3 regions of the Pseudomonas sp. GW823-FHT03E05 genome follow, and region 1 is predicted to be linked to each of the others. Evidence: predicted binding sites of a transcription regulator. Region 1 holds the regulator's gene; each other region holds the start of a gene.
The links. Region 1 encodes sigma-54, which starts transcription at its own class of promoters, with help from an activator protein. Its sites were predicted from a motif close to ANTGGCATNNANNTTGCTNT; they were not measured.
Positions count from the first base shown of each region.

Region 2: a site for sigma-54 is predicted at 3,364-3,383, ahead of glnK (P-II family nitrogen regulator). Genes of this name have one in related genera too.
Region 3: a site for sigma-54 is predicted at 4,880-4,899, ahead of flgB (flagellar basal body rod protein FlgB). Genes of this name have one in related genera too.

Region 1 is NZ_JBXAJB010000002.1:926,507-932,481, forward strand. It holds gene lptC (LPS export ABC transporter periplasmic protein LptC) at 1-349, shown strand, start outside; gene lptA (lipopolysaccharide transport periplasmic protein LptA) at 336-881, shown strand; gene lptB (LPS export ABC transporter ATP-binding protein) at 881-1,606, shown strand; gene AC1RCO_RS12015 (RNA polymerase factor sigma-54) at 1,789-3,282, shown strand; gene hpf (ribosome hibernation-promoting factor, HPF/YfiA family) at 3,408-3,713, shown strand; gene ptsN (PTS IIA-like nitrogen regulatory protein PtsN) at 3,726-4,190, shown strand; gene rapZ (RNase adapter RapZ) at 4,193-5,050, shown strand; gene AC1RCO_RS12035 (HPr family phosphocarrier protein) at 5,067-5,339, shown strand; gene AC1RCO_RS12040 (ZIP family metal transporter) at 5,369-5,975, opposite strand, start outside.
Region 2 is NZ_JBXAJB010000003.1:446,131-452,105, reverse strand. It holds gene AC1RCO_RS15090 (aldose 1-epimerase family protein) at 13-1,227, shown strand; gene AC1RCO_RS15085 (YifB family Mg chelatase-like AAA ATPase) at 1,232-2,725, opposite strand; gene AC1RCO_RS15080 (accessory factor UbiK family protein) at 2,912-3,172, opposite strand; gene glnK (P-II family nitrogen regulator) at 3,589-3,927, shown strand; gene AC1RCO_RS15070 (ammonium transporter) at 3,961-5,298, shown strand; gene AC1RCO_RS15065 (secondary thiamine-phosphate synthase enzyme YjbQ) at 5,509-5,934, shown strand.
Region 3 is NZ_JBXAJB010000004.1:75,381-81,355, forward strand. It holds gene AC1RCO_RS17130 (ribonucleoside-diphosphate reductase subunit alpha) at 1-1,602, shown strand, start outside; gene flgE (flagellar hook protein FlgE) at 1,867-3,210, opposite strand; gene flgD (flagellar hook assembly protein FlgD) at 3,240-3,968, opposite strand; gene flgC (flagellar basal body rod protein FlgC) at 3,984-4,427, opposite strand; gene flgB (flagellar basal body rod protein FlgB) at 4,431-4,838, opposite strand; gene cheR (protein-glutamate O-methyltransferase CheR) at 5,090-5,917, opposite strand; gene AC1RCO_RS17160 (chemotaxis protein CheV) at 5,961-5,975, opposite strand, start outside.

The sequences.
Region 1 (5,975 bases):
CAAGGCCAGCGAAGTGACCCTGCTGACCAAGCCGGACCTGCAGATGTACCGTGGCACCACGTTCCCCTGGCATGTCCAGAGCGAACGCGGCGAGGTCAACCCGGACGGCACCGAGGTCGAGCTGATCGATTCGGTACGGGTTTCCCGCACCGACGAGCGCAACCGCAACCTGCTGATCACCACGACCCGCATGACAGTATTCCCGCAGAAGCAATATGCGCAGACCGAGCAAGCCGTTAGAATCGACGGCGCCGACGGCGTGACTACGGCCAAGGGAATGAAAGCGTATTTGAAAGACGGCAGGATGAACCTGCTATCGAACGTAAGAGGACAGTATGAGGCTCGTTAAAACCCTCCCTATTTTGCTCAGTCTGGGCGCAGCACTGGGAAGCGTGAGCGCCTGGGCTCTGCCGAACGATAGCCAACAGCCGATCCGCATCCAGGCCGACGACGCCCAGCTGGACGACAAGAACGGCGTGGCCACCTACAAGGGCGATGTCATCATCACCCAGGGCTCGATGAAGATCACCGGTAACACCGTGACCATCACCCGGTCCAAGACCGGTGAAATCGACGTGGTGACCTCGGTGGGCAACCTCGCCTACTTCGAGCAACTGCAGAAGCAGACCGACCCGAAACCGGTCCAGGCCTACGCCGTGACCATCCAGTACCATGCCCAGCAGAACCGCATCGTGCTGATCGACAAGGCCAAGGTCATCAACGACGGTAATACCACCGAAGGCGAGAAGATCGTCTACGACACCGTCAAGCAGGTTGCCAACGCCGGTCGCGCCAATGGCAGCTCGGTTACCGCGCCGCGTCCGCGGATCGACATGGTCATCCAGCCGAAAAAGAAAACCGACGAGCAAAAGGCCCAGTAATGGCAACTCTGAAAGCTCAGCACCTGGCCAAGAGCTACAAGAGCCGCCAGGTCGTGCGTGATGTCAGCCTGTCCATCGACAGCGGTCAGATCGTCGGCCTGCTCGGCCCCAACGGCGCCGGCAAGACCACCTGCTTCTACATGATCGTCGGCCTGGTCCAGGCCGATCAGGGCCGCGTCCTGATCGACGACCTGGATGTCAGCCACCAACCGATGCACGGCCGAGCACGCGCCGGTATCGGCTACCTGCCCCAGGAAGCCTCGATCTTTCGCAAACTGTCGGTGGCCGACAACATCATGGCCATCCTCGAGACCCGCAAGGAGCTCGACAAGGCCGGCCGTCGCCAGGAGCTGGAAAGCCTGCTGCAGGAATTCCACATCAACCACATCCGCGACAACCTCGGCATGAGCCTGTCCGGTGGTGAGCGGCGCCGCGTGGAGATCGCCCGGGCCCTGGCCACCGCGCCCAAGTTCATCCTGCTGGACGAACCCTTCGCCGGTGTCGACCCGATCTCGGTGGGCGATATCAAGCAGATCATCCACCACCTCAAGGCCAAGGGCATCGGGGTGCTGATCACCGACCACAACGTCCGGGAAACCCTGGACATCTGCGAGACCGCCTACATCGTCAACGACGGGCAACTGATCGCCGAAGGCGACTCCGAGACCATCCTGGCCAACGAACTGGTCAAGGAAGTCTATCTGGGCCATGAGTTCCGCCTGTAAGGGCTGATGTGTTGGGCTGGACGCCAGGGCGCCGGGAACAATAAAACCCTACAAACTTTATTGTTACAGCGCTCTAGGCAAACACTTCAGTTTCAGGCATATAATTTGCTTATGTTTGGCGCTCCGGCGCCCTGTAGTGGATGGCGCATGTGCGCCGGCAAATAAGGTGTTAAGCCCCTGCCATGAAACCATCGCTAGTCCTTAGAATGGGCCAGCAGCTGACGATGACACCGCAGCTGCAACAGGCCATCCGCCTGCTCCAATTGTCGACCCTGGACCTGCAACAGGAAATCCAGGAAGCCCTGGAGTCCAACCCGATGCTCGAACGCCAGGAAGAAGGCGACGACTTCGACAACAGCGACCCCCTGGCCGACAACACCGAGTCCAAACCCAATACCGAGATCCAGGAGCCCTCCTACCAGGAAACCGCCCCCACGGTGGACAACCTCGAGGACGGTGAGTGGAACGAGCGCATCCCCAATGAACTGCCGGTCGACACCGCCTGGGAAGACGTATACCAGACCAGCGCCAGCAGCCTGCCCAGCAGCGATGACGACGAGTGGGACTTCACCACCCGCACTTCCGCGGGCGAGAGCCTGCAGAGCCACCTGCTCTGGCAACTGAACCTGGCGCCGATGTCGGACACCGACCGCCTGATCGCCGTGACCCTGATCGATTGCATCAACAATCAGGGCTACCTGGACGAAACCCTCGAGGAGATCCTCGAAGCCTTCGATCCGGAACTGGACATCGAACTGGACGAGATAGAAGCCGTCCTGCACCGCATCCAGCAATTCGAACCCGCGGGCATCGGCGCCCGCAACCTGGGCGAGTGCCTGTTGCTGCAACTGCGCCAGCTGCCGGCGAAAACGCCCTGGCTGGGCGAGGCCCAGCGCCTGGTCAGTGACTACATCGACCTCCTGGGCAGCCGCGACTACAGCCAGCTGATGCGGCGCATGAAGCTCAAGGAAGATGAGCTGCGCCAGGTCATCGAGCTGGTGCAGAGCCTCAACCCCCGCCCCGGTTCGCAGATCGAATCCAGCGAAGCCGAATACGTGGTCCCGGACGTCATAGTGCGCAAGGACAACGAGCGCTGGCTGGTGGAACTGAACCAGGAATCCGTGCCGCGCCTGCGGGTCAACGCCCAGTACGCCGGTTTTGTACGCCGCGCCGACACCAGCGCCGACAACACCTTCATGCGCAACCAGTTGCAGGAAGCCCGCTGGTTCATCAAGAGCCTGCAAAGCCGCAATGAAACCCTGATGAAGGTCGCCACCCAGATCGTCGAGCACCAGCGCGGCTTTCTCGAATATGGCGATGAAGCGATGAAGCCGCTGGTTCTGCACGATATCGCCGAGGCGGTGGGCATGCACGAATCGACGATTTCCCGGGTGACCACGCAAAAATTCATGCATACCCCACGCGGCATATATGAGCTGAAATACTTTTTCTCCAGCCACGTCAGCACTTCGGAAGGCGGTGAATGCTCGTCCACGGCGATCCGCGCGATCATCAAAAAATTGGTGGCCGCGGAAAATCAGAAAAAGCCGTTGAGTGACAGCAAGATCGCTGGTTTACTGGAGGCACAAGGCATTCAGGTAGCCCGTCGTACCGTCGCCAAGTACCGCGAATCCCTTGGGATCGCGCCTTCCAGCGAACGTAAGCGGTTGATGTAGCCGCAGGGCTGGCCACAGCGTTTCAGAGTGTGTTTGAAAAGGGCCCGGTGTCGTTTTCAAACGTAGTCTAGGTGGCAGGCAACCCAGCCTGCCGCGTTATGCACTGGCAACGAAGGAGAAGCTGTATGCAAGTCAACATCAGTGGACACCAACTCGAAGTGACTGAACCCCTGCGCGTCTACATCGGCGAAAAACTCGACCGGCTGGAGAGGCACTTCGACAAGATTACCAATGTGCAGGTCACCATGGCTGTCGAGAAGCTGAAGCAGAAAATCGAAGCCACCCTGCACATCCACGGTGGGGAGGTCGTTGCCAACGCAGAACATGACGATATGTATGCCGCAATCGACCTGCTCACGGACAAGCTTGACCGCCAACTGAAAAAGCATAAGGAAAAGCAACTCCACCTTCTCCAAGGCACGGGTCGCTAACACTCCCCTCCCATGATCCGACTTGAAAGCATCCTGACCCCCGGCCGTTCCCTGGTGAACGTGCCGGGCGGCAGTAAAAAACGCGCCCTCGAACAAATTGCCAACCTGATCAGCCGTGAAGTGCCTGATCTGGAGATGCAGGATGTCTTCGAGAGCCTGATTGCCCGTGAAAAACTCGGTTCCACCGGTTTTGGCAACGGCATCGCCATTCCCCACTGCCGCCTCAAAGGCTGCGAGTCGCCCATCAGTGCGCTGATGCACCTGGACGCTCCGATCGATTTCGACGCCATTGATGGCGCACCGGTCGACCTGCTGTTCGTCCTGCTGGTTCCGGAAGCCGCGACCGATGCACACCTGGAACTGCTCCGGCAGATCGCCAGCATGCTCGATCGCAAGGAAGTCCGTGACCGGCTGCGCAGCGCCACCAGCAACGAAGCCTTGTATCAGGTCGTTCTGGACGAGCAAAACGGTCAGTAATCATGCGTTTGATCATCGTTAGCGGCCGCTCCGGCTCAGGTAAAAGCACCGCCCTCGATGTTCTCGAGGACCACGGCTACTACTGCATCGACAACCTGCCAGCCGGCTTGCTGCCGGAACTGGCTGAACGTGCGTTGATCCACACCGAACTGGCGCAACCGCTGGTGGCGGTGTCCATCGATGCCCGCAACCTGCCCAGTCATCTGTCGCGCTTCCCCGAATTGCTGGAAGAAGTGCGCAGCCGGCATATCCAGTGCGATGTGCTGTACCTGGATGCCGACGAAGAGACCCTGCTCAAGCGCTTCTCCGAGACCCGTCGGCGCCACCCGCTGAGCAGCGCCAACCGCTCCCTGGCCGAAGCCATCCACGATGAAACCCAACTGCTGGGGCCGATCGTCGACCTGGCCGATCTCAAGGTCAACACCACCAACCTGAACCTTTACCAGCTGCGCGACACCATCAAGCTGCGACTGTTGAACCAGCCGGAACCCGGTACCGCGTTCCTGGTGGAGTCCTTCGGCTTCAAGCGCGGCATGCCGGTAGATGCAGACCTGGTGTTCGACGTGCGCTGCCTGCCCAACCCGTATTGGAAGCCCGAGTTGCGCGCCCAATCAGGCCTGGATGCGCCCGTGGCCGAGTATCTGGCGGCGCAACCCGATGTCGAGGAAATGTTCCAGGACATCTCCAGCTACCTGCTCAAATGGCTGCCACGCTTTGCCGCCAGCAACCGCGCCTATGTGACCATCGCCATCGGCTGCACCGGCGGGCACCACCGCTCCGTGTACCTGACCGAGCGCCTGGGCCAGGTCCTGCAAAAATCCCTGAAGAACGTCCAGGTTCGCCACCGCGACCTTAGCTGAAAGGATCTACCCCGCGATGCCAGCTCTGGAAATCGAGATCATCAATAAACTGGGCCTGCATGCCCGTGCCTCGGCCAAGTTCGTCGGCGTGGCCGGGCAGTTTCCCTGCCAGATCCGCGCCGGCAGGACCCCGAACTCCATGGTCGACGGCAAAAGCATCATGGCCATGATGATGCTGGCCGCCGGCAAGGGCACCAGGATCCACCTGAAGACCGAAGGCGAGCAGGAACAGGAAGCGATGGATGCGCTGGTGGCACTGATCAACAACTTCTTCGACGAAGGCGAGTAGGCCCGGGCGGGCCCCTCACCATACGGCTCTCAGGCGAGTGCCGTATCCATGACCATCATCAGGCAGAAACCGATACACAGGCCAAGGCTGGCAAGCTTGTCATGGCCATTGCGACGCGACTCCGGAATCACTTCATGAGTGACCACCAGCAGCATCGCCCCCGCCGCCAGGGCCAGGCCCAAGGGCAGCAATACCTGCGCCAGGCTCACCAGCCAGGCGCAGAGCAAGGCAAAGACCGGTTCCACCAGACCTGAAGCCGCACCAATCAGGAATGCCTTGACCCGCGACATCCCCGCCCCCGCCAATACCAGGGCAATCACCAGGCCTTCCGGTACATCCTGCAGGGCAATGCCCATGGCCAGGCTGTCCGCATCCGGCATGCCGCCTCCGGCCGACACCCCCACCGCCATCCCTTCAGGAATGTTGTGGGCAATGATGGCGAAGACGAACAGCCAGATACGCGGGGCAATCACCGGATGCTCTGGCGTGCCCACCAGCACCTCCGGGCTGCCCCCCGAGACCTTGAGATCCACCAGGAACAGGCCAAAGGCCCCGAGCATGATGCCGGCGCAGATCAGGCCGCTGGAGCCCCAGGCAGACAAGCCCAGGTCCTGGGCCGCAGCGATGCCGGGGACG
Region 2 (5,975 bases), on a different contig from region 1:
AGGCACTCCTGCATGACTCCGCTGAAACTGCTGGTCACCCTTGGCGCGCTGGCCGCCACCTCCCACGCCATGGCCTGGGACTATGTATTGCTCGATACCGACAAGGCTCCCCGCAACCTGCACCTGACCAGTGAACAGTTGGGGGTCAAGACCGAGCGGCCGTTTTCCGTGACCCTGCGCACCCTGCATGGCGGACGCCAGGAGGGGGTGAGCATCGTCGACATCGACAACGGCGTGATGCAGCTCTCGGTGGTGCCGACCCGGGGCATGAACGTGCTGCAGGCTTCGGTGGGCGATGTGCGCCTGGGCTGGGATTCGCCGGTCAAGGAGGTGGTCAACCCGGCCTTCATCGAGCTTAACGGCCGCGGCGGCCTGGGCTGGCTGGAGGGCTTCAACGAACTGGTGGCCCGCTGTGGCTATGAGTGGGTCGGGCACCCGGGCCTGGATAATGGCGAGCTGCTGACCCTGCACGGCCGCGCGGCCAACATCCCGGCGAGCAAGGTCACGCTGCATATCGACGAGCAACCGCCGTATGCCATTCACCTGCGGGGCGAGCTCAAGGAGCAGGCGTTCAAGAAAGTGGATTTCAGCGTCGCCACCGAACTGGTGACCGAACCCGGCAGCACCCGGTTTGCGCTCAACGACACCCTGACCAACAACGGCGACTACCCCAAGGAATACCAGGCGCTCTACCACAGTAACTTCAGTACGCCGTTCCTGGAGCAGGGGGCGAAGTTCGCCGCGCCGGTGAAGCAGGTTTCGCCGTTCAATGACAAGGCCCGGGCCGACCTGGCGGACTGGCAGACCTATCGCGGCCCGACCCGCGACTACGACGAAACCGTGTACAACCTCGTGCCCTACGCCGACGCTCAGGGCGAAACCCTGGCGGTGTTGCATAACAAGGCCGGGAGCCTGGGTGTTTCCCTGGGCTTCAACACTCGACAACTGCCGGTGTTTTCCCTGTGGAAAAACACCGACACCCAGGGCCAGGGTTATGTGACGGGTTTGGAACCGGGCACCAGCTTTTCCTACAACCGCCGTTACCAGCGCCCGTTGCATCTAGTGCCGAGCATTGGCGCCAAGGAGCAGCGGCAATTCCAGATTCGCTACAGCCTGTTGGCCGATAAAGCCGCGGTGGATAAAGCCCTGAGCCGTGTCAGCCAGATCCAGGATGGGCGTCAGACCGAAGTGCGGCCAACACCCTTGGTAGACCTGTCCCGGGAATGAACCTTCAATCGGCGCTGGGCCGGTAATGCAGGGCTTCGGCCAGGTGCTCGCGGCTGATTCGCGTGGCCTGTTCCAGATCCGCCAGGGTACGCGCCACCTTGAGCAAACGGTGAGCGGCCCGCAACGACAGGCCCAGGCGTTCGCAGGCCGCTTCCAGCCAGCGCTCGTCGGCTGTGGATAATTTGCAGTGGCGACGCAGGCCGGGCAGGTCGAGAAAGGCGTTGGCGCTGCCCTGGCGCTCGCGTTGCAGCTCGCGAGCCCCGGCGACCCTGGTGGCGGCTGCGGCGCTGTCATTGCCCGGTTGCGGCTCCGGGTTGAGGGCGGTGGCTTCGCGGGCCACGGTCAGGTGCAGGTCGATGCGATCCAGCAGCGGCCCGGATAACTTGTTGCGATAGCGCTGGATCTGCTCCGGTGTGCAACGGCAGCGTCCGCTGGGCTCGCCAAGATATCCACAGGGGCAGGGGTTCATCGCTGCCACCAATTGGAAGCGTGCCGGGAACTGCACCCGGTCCCGGGCTCGGGCAATGACGATCTGCCCGGACTCCATGGGCTCGCGCAGCACTTCCAGGACCTTGCGGTCGAACTCCGGCAGTTCATCGAGAAACAGCACGCCGTGATGGGCCAGGGTGATTTCCCCGGGCTGGGGTTTCGAGCCGCCTCCGACCAGTGCCGCACCCGAAGCCGAATGGTGGGGCTGGCGAAACGGCCGCTGTGGCCAGTAGCGCAGGGGCTTGTGGCTGGCCACCGACTGGATCGCCGCGACTTCCAGGGCTTCATCTTCCTGCAGCGGTGGCAGCAGGCCGGGCAAGCGGCTGGCCAACAGGGTCTTGCCGGTGCCTGGCGGGCCGCTGAACAACAGGTTGTGGGCGCCCGCCGCGGCGATCAGCAGGGCGCGCTTGGCGGCGAGCTGGCCTTGCACTTCGCTGAGGTCGGGGTAGGGGAAGTGGCTCTGCACCAGGCCGCTGCTGACATAGGGCGCAATGGGCGCGTGGCCGTTGAAATGGGCAACGGCCTCCAGCAGATGATCCACCGCGATCACCTTTAGGCCGCTGGCCAGGCAGGCTTCTTCGGCATTGGCCCGGGGCACCAGCAGGGTATGCCCGGCGTCGCGTGCCGCCAGTGCGGCGGGCAGTACGCCGCGTACCGGGCGCACCGCGCCGGAGAGCGCCAGCTCCCCCAGGCATTCGATGTTGTCCAGGGCCAGGGCCGGCACCTGCACGCTGGCGGCAAGGATGCCCAGGGCGATGGCCAGATCGAAGCGCCCGCCGTCCTTGGGCAGGTCCGCCGGCGCCAGGTTGAGGGTGATGCGCCGGGCCGGAAAGTTGAACCCGGCATTGAGGATTGCGCTGCGCACCCGGTCCTTGCTTTCCTTGACCGCGGCTTCCGGCAGGCCCACCAGGGTCAGGCTCGGCAAGCCGTTGGCCAGGTGCACTTCAACACTGACAGCCGGAGCCTGGACGCCGACCTGGGCACGGCTGTGGATGATTGCCAGGGACATGGGGAGAGCTTCCTTGCGACAGCGGGAACCGCGTCCTGCGGTGCTGCAAGGATAGATGAGGGGGCTGGCCAGAGGCGCGCCCGAATGGGCACAGGATATGTCGTCGGTGCACGAGCCTTCGCCGGCAAGCCAGTTCCTACAGGACAGGTCTGTAGGAGCCGGCCTGCCGGCGAACCCGGATTCAGATCATTGCGCTGCCGGGTTCAGCCGGGCTTCCAGCTCCGCCACCTTGGCTTCGAGGCTTTCCAGGCGCGCGCGAGTGCGGGCCAGGACCACCATCTGGCTGTCGAATTCTTCCCGGCTGACCAGGTCCAGCTTGCTGAAGCCGCTTTGTAGCAGGGCCTTGAGCTGGCTTTCGATTTCATTGCGGGGCAGGGGTGTTTCACCGCTGAGCAACCGCGAGGCGTGGCCGCTCAGGGCGTCGAGAAGGTCTTTGGGCGCGAGCATGGGAGAGTCCTGAATTGCAGTCGGCCCGCAGTGTATCACGCAGCAACGACGCTCCAGGTGGCCCCGGGTTGCACGTTTTTCGCGCATCTGGCCGGGCGCCAGCGCACCGTTTTTGTGCGTATCCCGGGTGCCGTTTTCCCGCATTCCCTGCCGGCTCGGGGCAAGGGACTGAAATCACTGATTTTTCCCGAGCTGGCAAGCTTTCTGCTTAGACCCTGGTGACCCATGCACTGATGCAGTCGCTGTGACGAATGCAGTGCGGCAGGCGGAGCGGGGAGTGTTTCGTCAGACAGCGGTTAGCTGGCGTCGGTCGGGCTGAGGAAGGCCGACGGTGCGTTACAAAGCCAGGCACTGCGCTTAGACTTGAGTCGGGTTTGTTTTCCTGGGGCAAGTCCACCAATTCGGGAGAGAGTTTCATGAAGCTAGTCACTGCCATCATCAAGCCGTTCAAGTTGGACGACGTGCGCGAGTCGCTGTCCGAGATCGGCGTGCAGGGCATTACCGTCACTGAAGTCAAAGGCTTCGGCCGGCAGAAGGGTCACACCGAGCTGTATCGCGGTGCGGAGTACGTGGTGGATTTCCTGCCCAAGGTGAAGATCGATGTCGCCATTGACGACAAGGATCTTGACCGGGTTATCGAGGCGATAACCAAGGCCGCCAACACCGGCAAGATCGGTGACGGCAAGATCTTCGTGGTCAATCTGGAACAGGCTATTCGCATCCGTACCGGCGAAACCGATACCGACGCAATCTAAGCCGCCAAACCCAACGCCCCAGGAGAAAACAATATGACTCTGCGTAAATTCGCAGGGCTAGGAGCCCTTTTGTCCCTCGTAATGCCAGGCCTGGCCATGGCGGCAGACGAAGCGGCGGCTCCAGTCCTCAACTCCGGCGATACCGCCTGGATGCTGACCTCCACAGCCCTGGTGCTGTTCATGACCATTCCTGGCCTGGCGCTGTTCTACGGCGGCATGGTGCGGTCGAAAAACATTCTTTCGGTAATGATGCAGTGCTTCGCCATTACCGGCCTGATCACTGTCCTGTGGTTCATATACGGCTACAGCATGGCGTTCGACACCACCGGGATGGAAGCCGGCGTGGTCAACCTCAATTCCTTCGTGGGCGGCTTCTCCAAGGCCTTCCTGGCGGGCATCACCCCGGCCAGCCTGACCGGCCCGGCTGCGCTGTTCCCTGAAGCGGTGTTCGTCACCTTCCAGATGACCTTCGCCATCATCACTCCAGCGCTGATCGTCGGTGCCTTCGCCGAGCGGATGAAATTCTCCGCCATGCTGATCTTCATGGGCGTGTGGTTCACCCTGGTGTATGCGCCGATCGCCCATATGGTCTGGAGCGGTCCGGGCTCGCTGCTGGGCGACTGGGGCGTGCTGGACTTTGCCGGCGGCACCGTAGTGCACATCAACGCCGGTATCGCGGGCCTGGTGGCCTGCCTGGTGCTGGGCAAGCGCAAGGGTTTCCCGACCACGCCGATGGCGCCACACAACCTGGGTTACACCCTGATGGGCGCAGCCATGCTGTGGATCGGCTGGTTCGGCTTCAACGCCGGTTCCGCCGCTGCCGCCAACGGCACCGCCGGCATGGCCATGCTGGTAACGCAGATCGCGACGGCTGCCGCCGCCCTGGGCTGGATGTTTGCCGAGTGGATCACCCACGGCAAGCCTAGCGCGCTGGGCATCGCTTCGGGTGTGGTCGCAGGCCTGGTGGCAATCACTCCGGCTGCCGGTACCGTTGGCCCGATGGGCGCCCTGATCATCGGTCTGGCGGCCGGTGTGGTGTGCTTCTTCTGCGCCACCAGCCTCAAGCGCAAGCTGGGATATGACGATTCCCTGGACGCCTTTGGCGTGCACGGCATCGGCGGTATTCTCGGTGCGATCCTCACCGGTGTGTTCGCTGCTCCGTCCCTGGGTGGCTTCGGCACCGTGACCGATGTGGCCGCTCAGGTCTGGATCCAGGCCAAGGGCGTGGGTTTCACGGTGATCTACACCGCGATCGTCACCTTCATCATCCTCAAGGTTCTGGACGCGGTCATGGGGCTGCGGGTGAGCGAGGAAGAAGAGGCGGTCGGCCTCGATCTGGCACAGCACAACGAGCGTGGTTACAACCTGTAATCGCGCAAGAAAAAAAAGCCCGGCTCCGGCCGGGCATTTTTTTGCCTGATGTTTGTCATTGAGAAAGGCTGAAAGGATTTTCTGACAAGCATTGGCGTGTTTGCCGTGACGATTTCCGGCAGGGCAAATGCTTACACTAAAGCAGGATTATTCGGCGCTTTGTTTTTTCCCTGAGCGCGCTAGAATGCGCGCCGGAGCGTGGAGATCGGTATGTGGCAACAGACCCTGATTACCCTGCGGGCCAGGCCCCGGGGCTTTCATCTGGTGACGGACGAGTTGCTCGCCGGCCTGCCTGAGTTGAAGGCATGTCGGGTTGGTCTGCTGCATCTGTGGCTGCAACATACCTCGGCCTCGTTGACCATCAACGAGAACGCCGATCCGGCGGTACGGCGTGACTTCGAGCGTTACTTCAACACCCTGGTGCCTCAAGGCATGGCCGGGTACGAACATAACGACGAAGGCGCGGATGACCTGCCGGCGCACTTCAAGGCCAGTTTGCTAGGCTGTCAGCTGACTTTGCCGGTAGCGGCGGGGCGTCTGGCGTTGGGCATCTGGCAAGGCGTTTATCTGGGCGAGCATCGCGATCATGGCGGTGCTCGCAAAGTCCTTGCCACCTTGCACGGTGATAAGGCATAAGCCGCTGAGTATCAGTGGACGTTGATTTTTTTCCAGCGGCC
Region 3 (5,975 bases), on a different contig from region 1:
AAAGTGGTCAACGACACCGCGGTAGCCGTGAACCAGGGTGGCAAGCGCAAGGGCGCTGTCTGTGCCTACCTGGAAACCTGGCACATGGACATCGAAGAGTTCATCGAGCTGCGCAAGAACACCGGTGATGACCGCCGTCGTACCCACGACATGAACACCGCCAACTGGATCCCCGACCTGTTCATGAAGCGCGTCTTCGACGACGGCAAGTGGACCCTGTTCTCGCCATCGGAAGTGCCTGATCTGCACGACCTGACCGGCAAGGCCTTCGAGGAGCGCTACGAGTACTACGAAGCCCTGACCGAGTACAACAAGATCAAGCTGTTCAAGACCGTCCAGGCCAAAGACCTGTGGCGCAAGATGCTGTCCATGCTCTTCGAGACCGGCCACCCATGGCTGACCTTCAAGGACCCGTGCAACCTGCGCAGCCCGCAGCAGCACGTGGGCGTGGTCCACAGCTCGAACCTGTGCACCGAGATCACCCTGAACACCAACAAGGACGAGATCGCAGTCTGCAACCTGGGCTCGATCAACCTGCCGAACCACATCGTCGACGGCAAGCTGGATACCGCCAAGCTGCAACGCACCGTGAACACTGCCGTGCGCATGCTCGACAACGTGATCGACATCAACTACTACTCGGTGCCACAGGCGAAGAACTCCAACTTCAAGCACCGTCCGGTCGGCCTGGGCATCATGGGCTTCCAGGATGCGCTGTACCTGCAGCACATCGCCTACGGTTCCGACGCAGCCGTCGAGTTCGCCGACAAGTCCATGGAAGCGGTCAGCTACTACGCAATCCAGGCTTCCTGCGACCTGGCCGACGAGCGCGGCGCCTACGAGACCTTCCAGGGTTCGCTGTGGTCCAAGGGCATCCTGCCGCTGGATTCGCAACAGATCCTGATCGAAGCCCGTGGCCAGAAGTACATCGATGTGGACCTCAACGAATCCCTGGACTGGGCACCGGTTCGCGCCCGTGTACAGAAAGGCATTCGTAACTCCAACATCATGGCCATCGCACCGACCGCCACTATCGCCAACATCACCGGCGTGTCGCAGTCGATCGAACCGACCTATCAGAACCTCTATGTGAAATCCAACCTGTCGGGCGAATTCACCGTGATCAACCCGTACCTGGTTCGCGACCTGAAGGCTCGCGGTCTGTGGGACTCGGTCATGATCAACGACCTGAAGTACTACGACGGTTCGGTACAGCAGATCGAGCGCATCCCGCAGGAGCTCAAGGAGCTCTACGCGACTGCCTTCGAAGTGGAAACCAAGTGGATCGTCGACGCCGCCAGCCGTCGCCAGAAGTGGATCGACCAGGCTCAGTCGCTGAACCTGTACATCGCCGGCGCTTCGGGCAAGAAGCTGGACGTGACCTACCGCATGGCTTGGTACCGTGGCCTGAAAACCACCTACTACCTCCGCGCCCTGGCCGCCACCAGCACCGAGAAGTCCACCATCAACACCGGCAAGCTGAACGCTGTTTCCAGCGGCGGCAACCACGGTGACGACTCGGTCCTCGCGGCTCCAGCCGGCCCAGCTCCTGTACCTAAGGCTTGCGCCATCGACGAGCCGGATTGCGAAGCTTGCCAATAAGCTGAGCCGACAGGTGCCTGCGGGCACCTGCCCCAACCCCCGATAGACCTCCGGTTTATCGGGGGTTTTCTTTTGCCCGCAACAAAGCTGCAGGAGCCTGCCTGCCAGCGAAGAGGCCCGAAGCCTTGCACTGCACCGAGAGCGCCTTCGCTGGCAAGCCAGCCCCTGCGGCAGCGGTTCTTGCAGAGCGAACAGCACTATCGAACAGGCACAAAAAAGCCCCTCGAGGAGGGGCTTTTCGTAAAGCGCTTCAGCCAACCAGCATCAGGTCATCTGGATGATGGTCTGCATGATGGTGCTCTGGGTGGAGATGGTCTTGGCGTTCGCCTGATAGTTGCTCTGGGCCTTGATCAGGTTTACCAGTTCATTGGTCAGGTTGACGTTGGACTCTTCCAGGGAGTTGGACTGAATCGCTCCCAGGGTGCCGGTCTTCGGTGCGTCATAACCAGGAATACCGGACGAGTAGGTCTCTTTCCACTGAGTGCCGCCTACTGGCTGCAGGCCCTGCTCGTTGGTGAAGCTGGCCAGGGAGATCTGACCGATCGGCTTGGTCTGCTCGTTGCTGAAGTTGGCCAGCATCACACCGGTGCCATCGATGGTCAGGCTGCTGATCTGGCCAGTGGAGTAGCCGTTCTGCGCGATCACCGAGCGGGTGCTTTCGCCAAACACCGAACCGGTTTTGGTCATGTCGATGCTGACACCGTTAGGTGCAGGCTTGGCGCCATTGGGAGTGAACACGCCGTTAGTGACGGTACCCGGGGTCCAGGCCGCAGCCGACATGACAATGCTGTTACCGGTAATGGTATACGGCGTGGTCCCAGGCGCAGCTGGCGGGGTCATGCTGCTGAGCTTGCCCGACGAGTCGAACTTCATGGTGATCGGCGACTGGTTGGCCATGGTGAATGCAGTACCGTCCGGGTTGCGACCATCAATCAGCGTGTAGGTTTGCCACTCATTGGCGTTCGGCGTCTTGATCATGTACTGATCCATGACGTGCTTGTTGCCCTGGGTGTCATACACAGGCGTGCTGAACTGCTTGGTGTAGGTGGTGTTGTCGGTCGGATTGAACACATAGGCCGGAGTGGTCGCACCCACATCGATCGGCGTCGAATCGGAGTTCAGGTTGATCGTCGAGGAGATCGAGTCGGTTGGCTTTGGCGCCAGGTTCGAAGTATCGATCCGCAGGTCGGTCAGCACACCGTTGATGATCTTGCCGTTGGCATCGACCGCATAACCTTGCAGGCGGGCAGTGCCGTCACTGTTGGTGATGTAGCCTTCCTTGTCGGTCTTGAAGGTACCGGCGCGGGTGTAGGTCAGGGAGCCGTTGGTGCTCAGCACGAAGAAGCCCTGGCCCTGGATGCCCATGTCCAGCACATTACCGGTGTTGTTGATATCACCGTTGGTGAACTGCTGGGAAACGTTGGCCAGGCGCACACCGTTACCAATCACCTGGGTACCGCTGCCCAGCTTGGTGGCCGAATAGACGTCGGCGAATTCCGCACGGGAGGATTTGAAGCCGGTGGTAGCGACGTTGGCGATGTTGTTGCCGGTAACGTCCAGCTGTTTGTTGGCAGCGTAGAGACCGCTAAGGCCGATATTGAAAGACATATTCCACTCCTTGTGCCGGTTAGTCGGCTCTAGATACCAATGGTTTGTACTTTGGACAGGGCAATCGGGCTGCTCATGCCGGCGAGGTTCAACATCAACTCGCCGCCGGTTTGGCTGATGGTCACGCTATTGACCGTGGCCGGCAGGTAGGTGATCAGATCAGTGCCCTTGCCATCGATGGTGGTGCTGGCCTTGAAGGTGTAGTTGCCCGGATCCGCCTTGGTGCCGTCAGTCTTGGTGCCATCCCAGACAAAGCTGGCGTTGCCGGCCTTCTGGCTGCCCATGTCGATGGTCTTGACGGTATTGCCGTCCTTGTCGGTGACGGTCACGGTGACCGAGTTCACGCTGGATGGCACGGTGACCGAACCGGTCATGCTCTTGCTGGTGTCGACCTGGGTGGTGCCGGTCTGCACGATGACCGAGCGCCCCACCAGGGACGAAGCCTGCAAGGCCTGGGAAGACTTGTAGTTACCCGTGATCGCATTCACCGAGGAGTTGAGGGTGGTGATGCCTTCCAGGGTGGAGAACTGCGCCAACTGGGCAACGAACGCACTGTTGTCCTGCGGATCCAGCGGGTTCTGGTTGTTCAGCTGGGTTACCAGCAGCTTGAGGAATGCGTCCTTGCCCAGGCTCTGTTTGCCGGTGGCGCTGTTGGTCGCCGCGGCCAGGCCGTCGGCGCTGGTATTGCTCGTCGTTTTCGACGAATTCGCCAGGATATCCTTGAGGGATGGGGCGTTGGTGGTATCAGTAACGCTCATGGTCTTCGCCCCTTATCACTGACCCAGGGTCAGGACCTTCTGCATCATGGTTTTGGCGGTGTTCATCATTTCAGCGTTGGTCTGGAACGAACGACTGGCAGAAATCATGTCGGCCATTTCTTCCACCACGTTGACGTTGGGGTAGTAGACATAACCCTTGGCATCAGCGGCGGGATGGTTCGGCTCGTAACGAGCTTCGAGGTTGCTCTGGTCTTCGACCACACCCAGTACCTGCACGCCCTGGCCGGCAGCGTCCTGGTTCTGGAACAGCGAGTCGCTGCCGCCGCTTTGCGCACCCTGGAACATGGTGGCAAACACCGGGTGACGAGCGCGGTAGGTCTGGTCGATGCTCGACGAGACGCTCTCGGCGTTGGCGATGTTACTGGCGACGGTGTTCAGACGGGTGGTCTGGGCGCTCATGCCACTACCGGCAATATTGAAAACACTGGCGAGGGACATGGATTACTCTCCGCGCAGGGCTGCTACCAGCCCTTTGAATTTGCTGTTGAGCAGCGTGAAGCTGGCCTGGAAATCCACCGAGTTCTGCGCGTAGCTCGATTGCTCCAGCTGGGCGTCCACGGTGTTCTGGTCGATCGAAGGTTGCATCGGGGTGCGATACAGCAGCGATTCATCACCACTGCTCAAGCCCTGGGCTTCGATATGCCGGTTGTTGGTCATGTTCAACGCGAAGGTACCGTTCTGGGCCTTCTGATTCTGCTCGGCAAGCACGGCAGAGAAGTCCAGGTCCCGAGCCTTGTAGTTCGGGGTATCGGCGTTGGCGATGTTGTTGGCCAGAACTTCGGCACGCTTGGCGCGAAAGCCAAGGGCCTGTTCGTGGATACCGAGCGCTTTATCGAAGCTGATGCTCATGGCGGAAACCTTTGGGTGACCTGATTTTTCGTAACTCGGATATAGCAAGCTGCGTGCCAAGTCATCAACCCCCGTATTTCAAGGGTTTGCCGGCGACGGCAAGGCGGCAATGCCAGAAAAGCGGCAATGGATTTCCGCGAAAAACCGGCAAAGCGGCAACCACCCTGCCGCTTTCAGCCGGCGCGCCAGATAATTGCAGGCACAAAAAAGGAGGCCCAATGGCCTCCTTTTTCGGTACGACGATCTGCTGGCTACTTGGCCTGGTAGATGATGCCCGGACTGCATTGCACCATCTGGTAATGATCCGGCAGCCCATTGAGGGCTTCGGAAGCCCCCAGGAACAGGTAGCCGCCAGGCTTCAGGGTGCTGTGAATGCGCATCAGGATGTCCTTCTTGACCTCCGCCGAGAAGTAGATCAACACATTGCGACAAAACACGATGTCGAACTTGCCGAGACTGGCGTAGCTGTCCAGCAGGTTGAACGAGCGGAACTCCACGCGGCTCTTGATCGGCGCCTTGACCACCCAGCGCCCCGGCCCCTTGGGGTCGAAGTAGCGCTGCAGGCGCTCGGCCGACAGGCCACGCCCAATTGCCAGGCTGTCATATTCACCGGTCTTGCAGTTGTTGAGCATGGTCCCGGACAGATCAGTGGCAACGATCTGCACCCCCATCTTCAACTGCCCCATGTTGCTACGCTCGAACTCATCGATGGACATCGACAGCGAGTAGGGCTCCTGCCCCGACGAACAGGCCGCCGACCAGATGCGCAAGCGCTGGTTGGGGCTGGCCTTGATGGCTTCGGGAAGCACCTTGTTCTTCAACACCTCGAATGGGTAGGTGTCGCGAAACCACAAGGTTTCGTTGGTCGTCATGGCATCCACGACCATCTCGCGCAAACCACTGCGGGGCTGGGTCTGAATCCGCTGGACCAGCTCACCCAAGGTTTTTATCCCTTGCTGCTCCATCAGTTTGTTGAGACGGCTCGAGACTAGATATTGCTTATTTTCCCCGAGCAAAATACCACAGGCTTTTTCCAGGAAGACCCGGAACTGTTCAAAATCCAAATTACCCGTAGACAATGCTGCCGCCTCTTAAATCTTATGTCCGCCAGGGCGAGCGCCCTTAGCTGTGATCTGC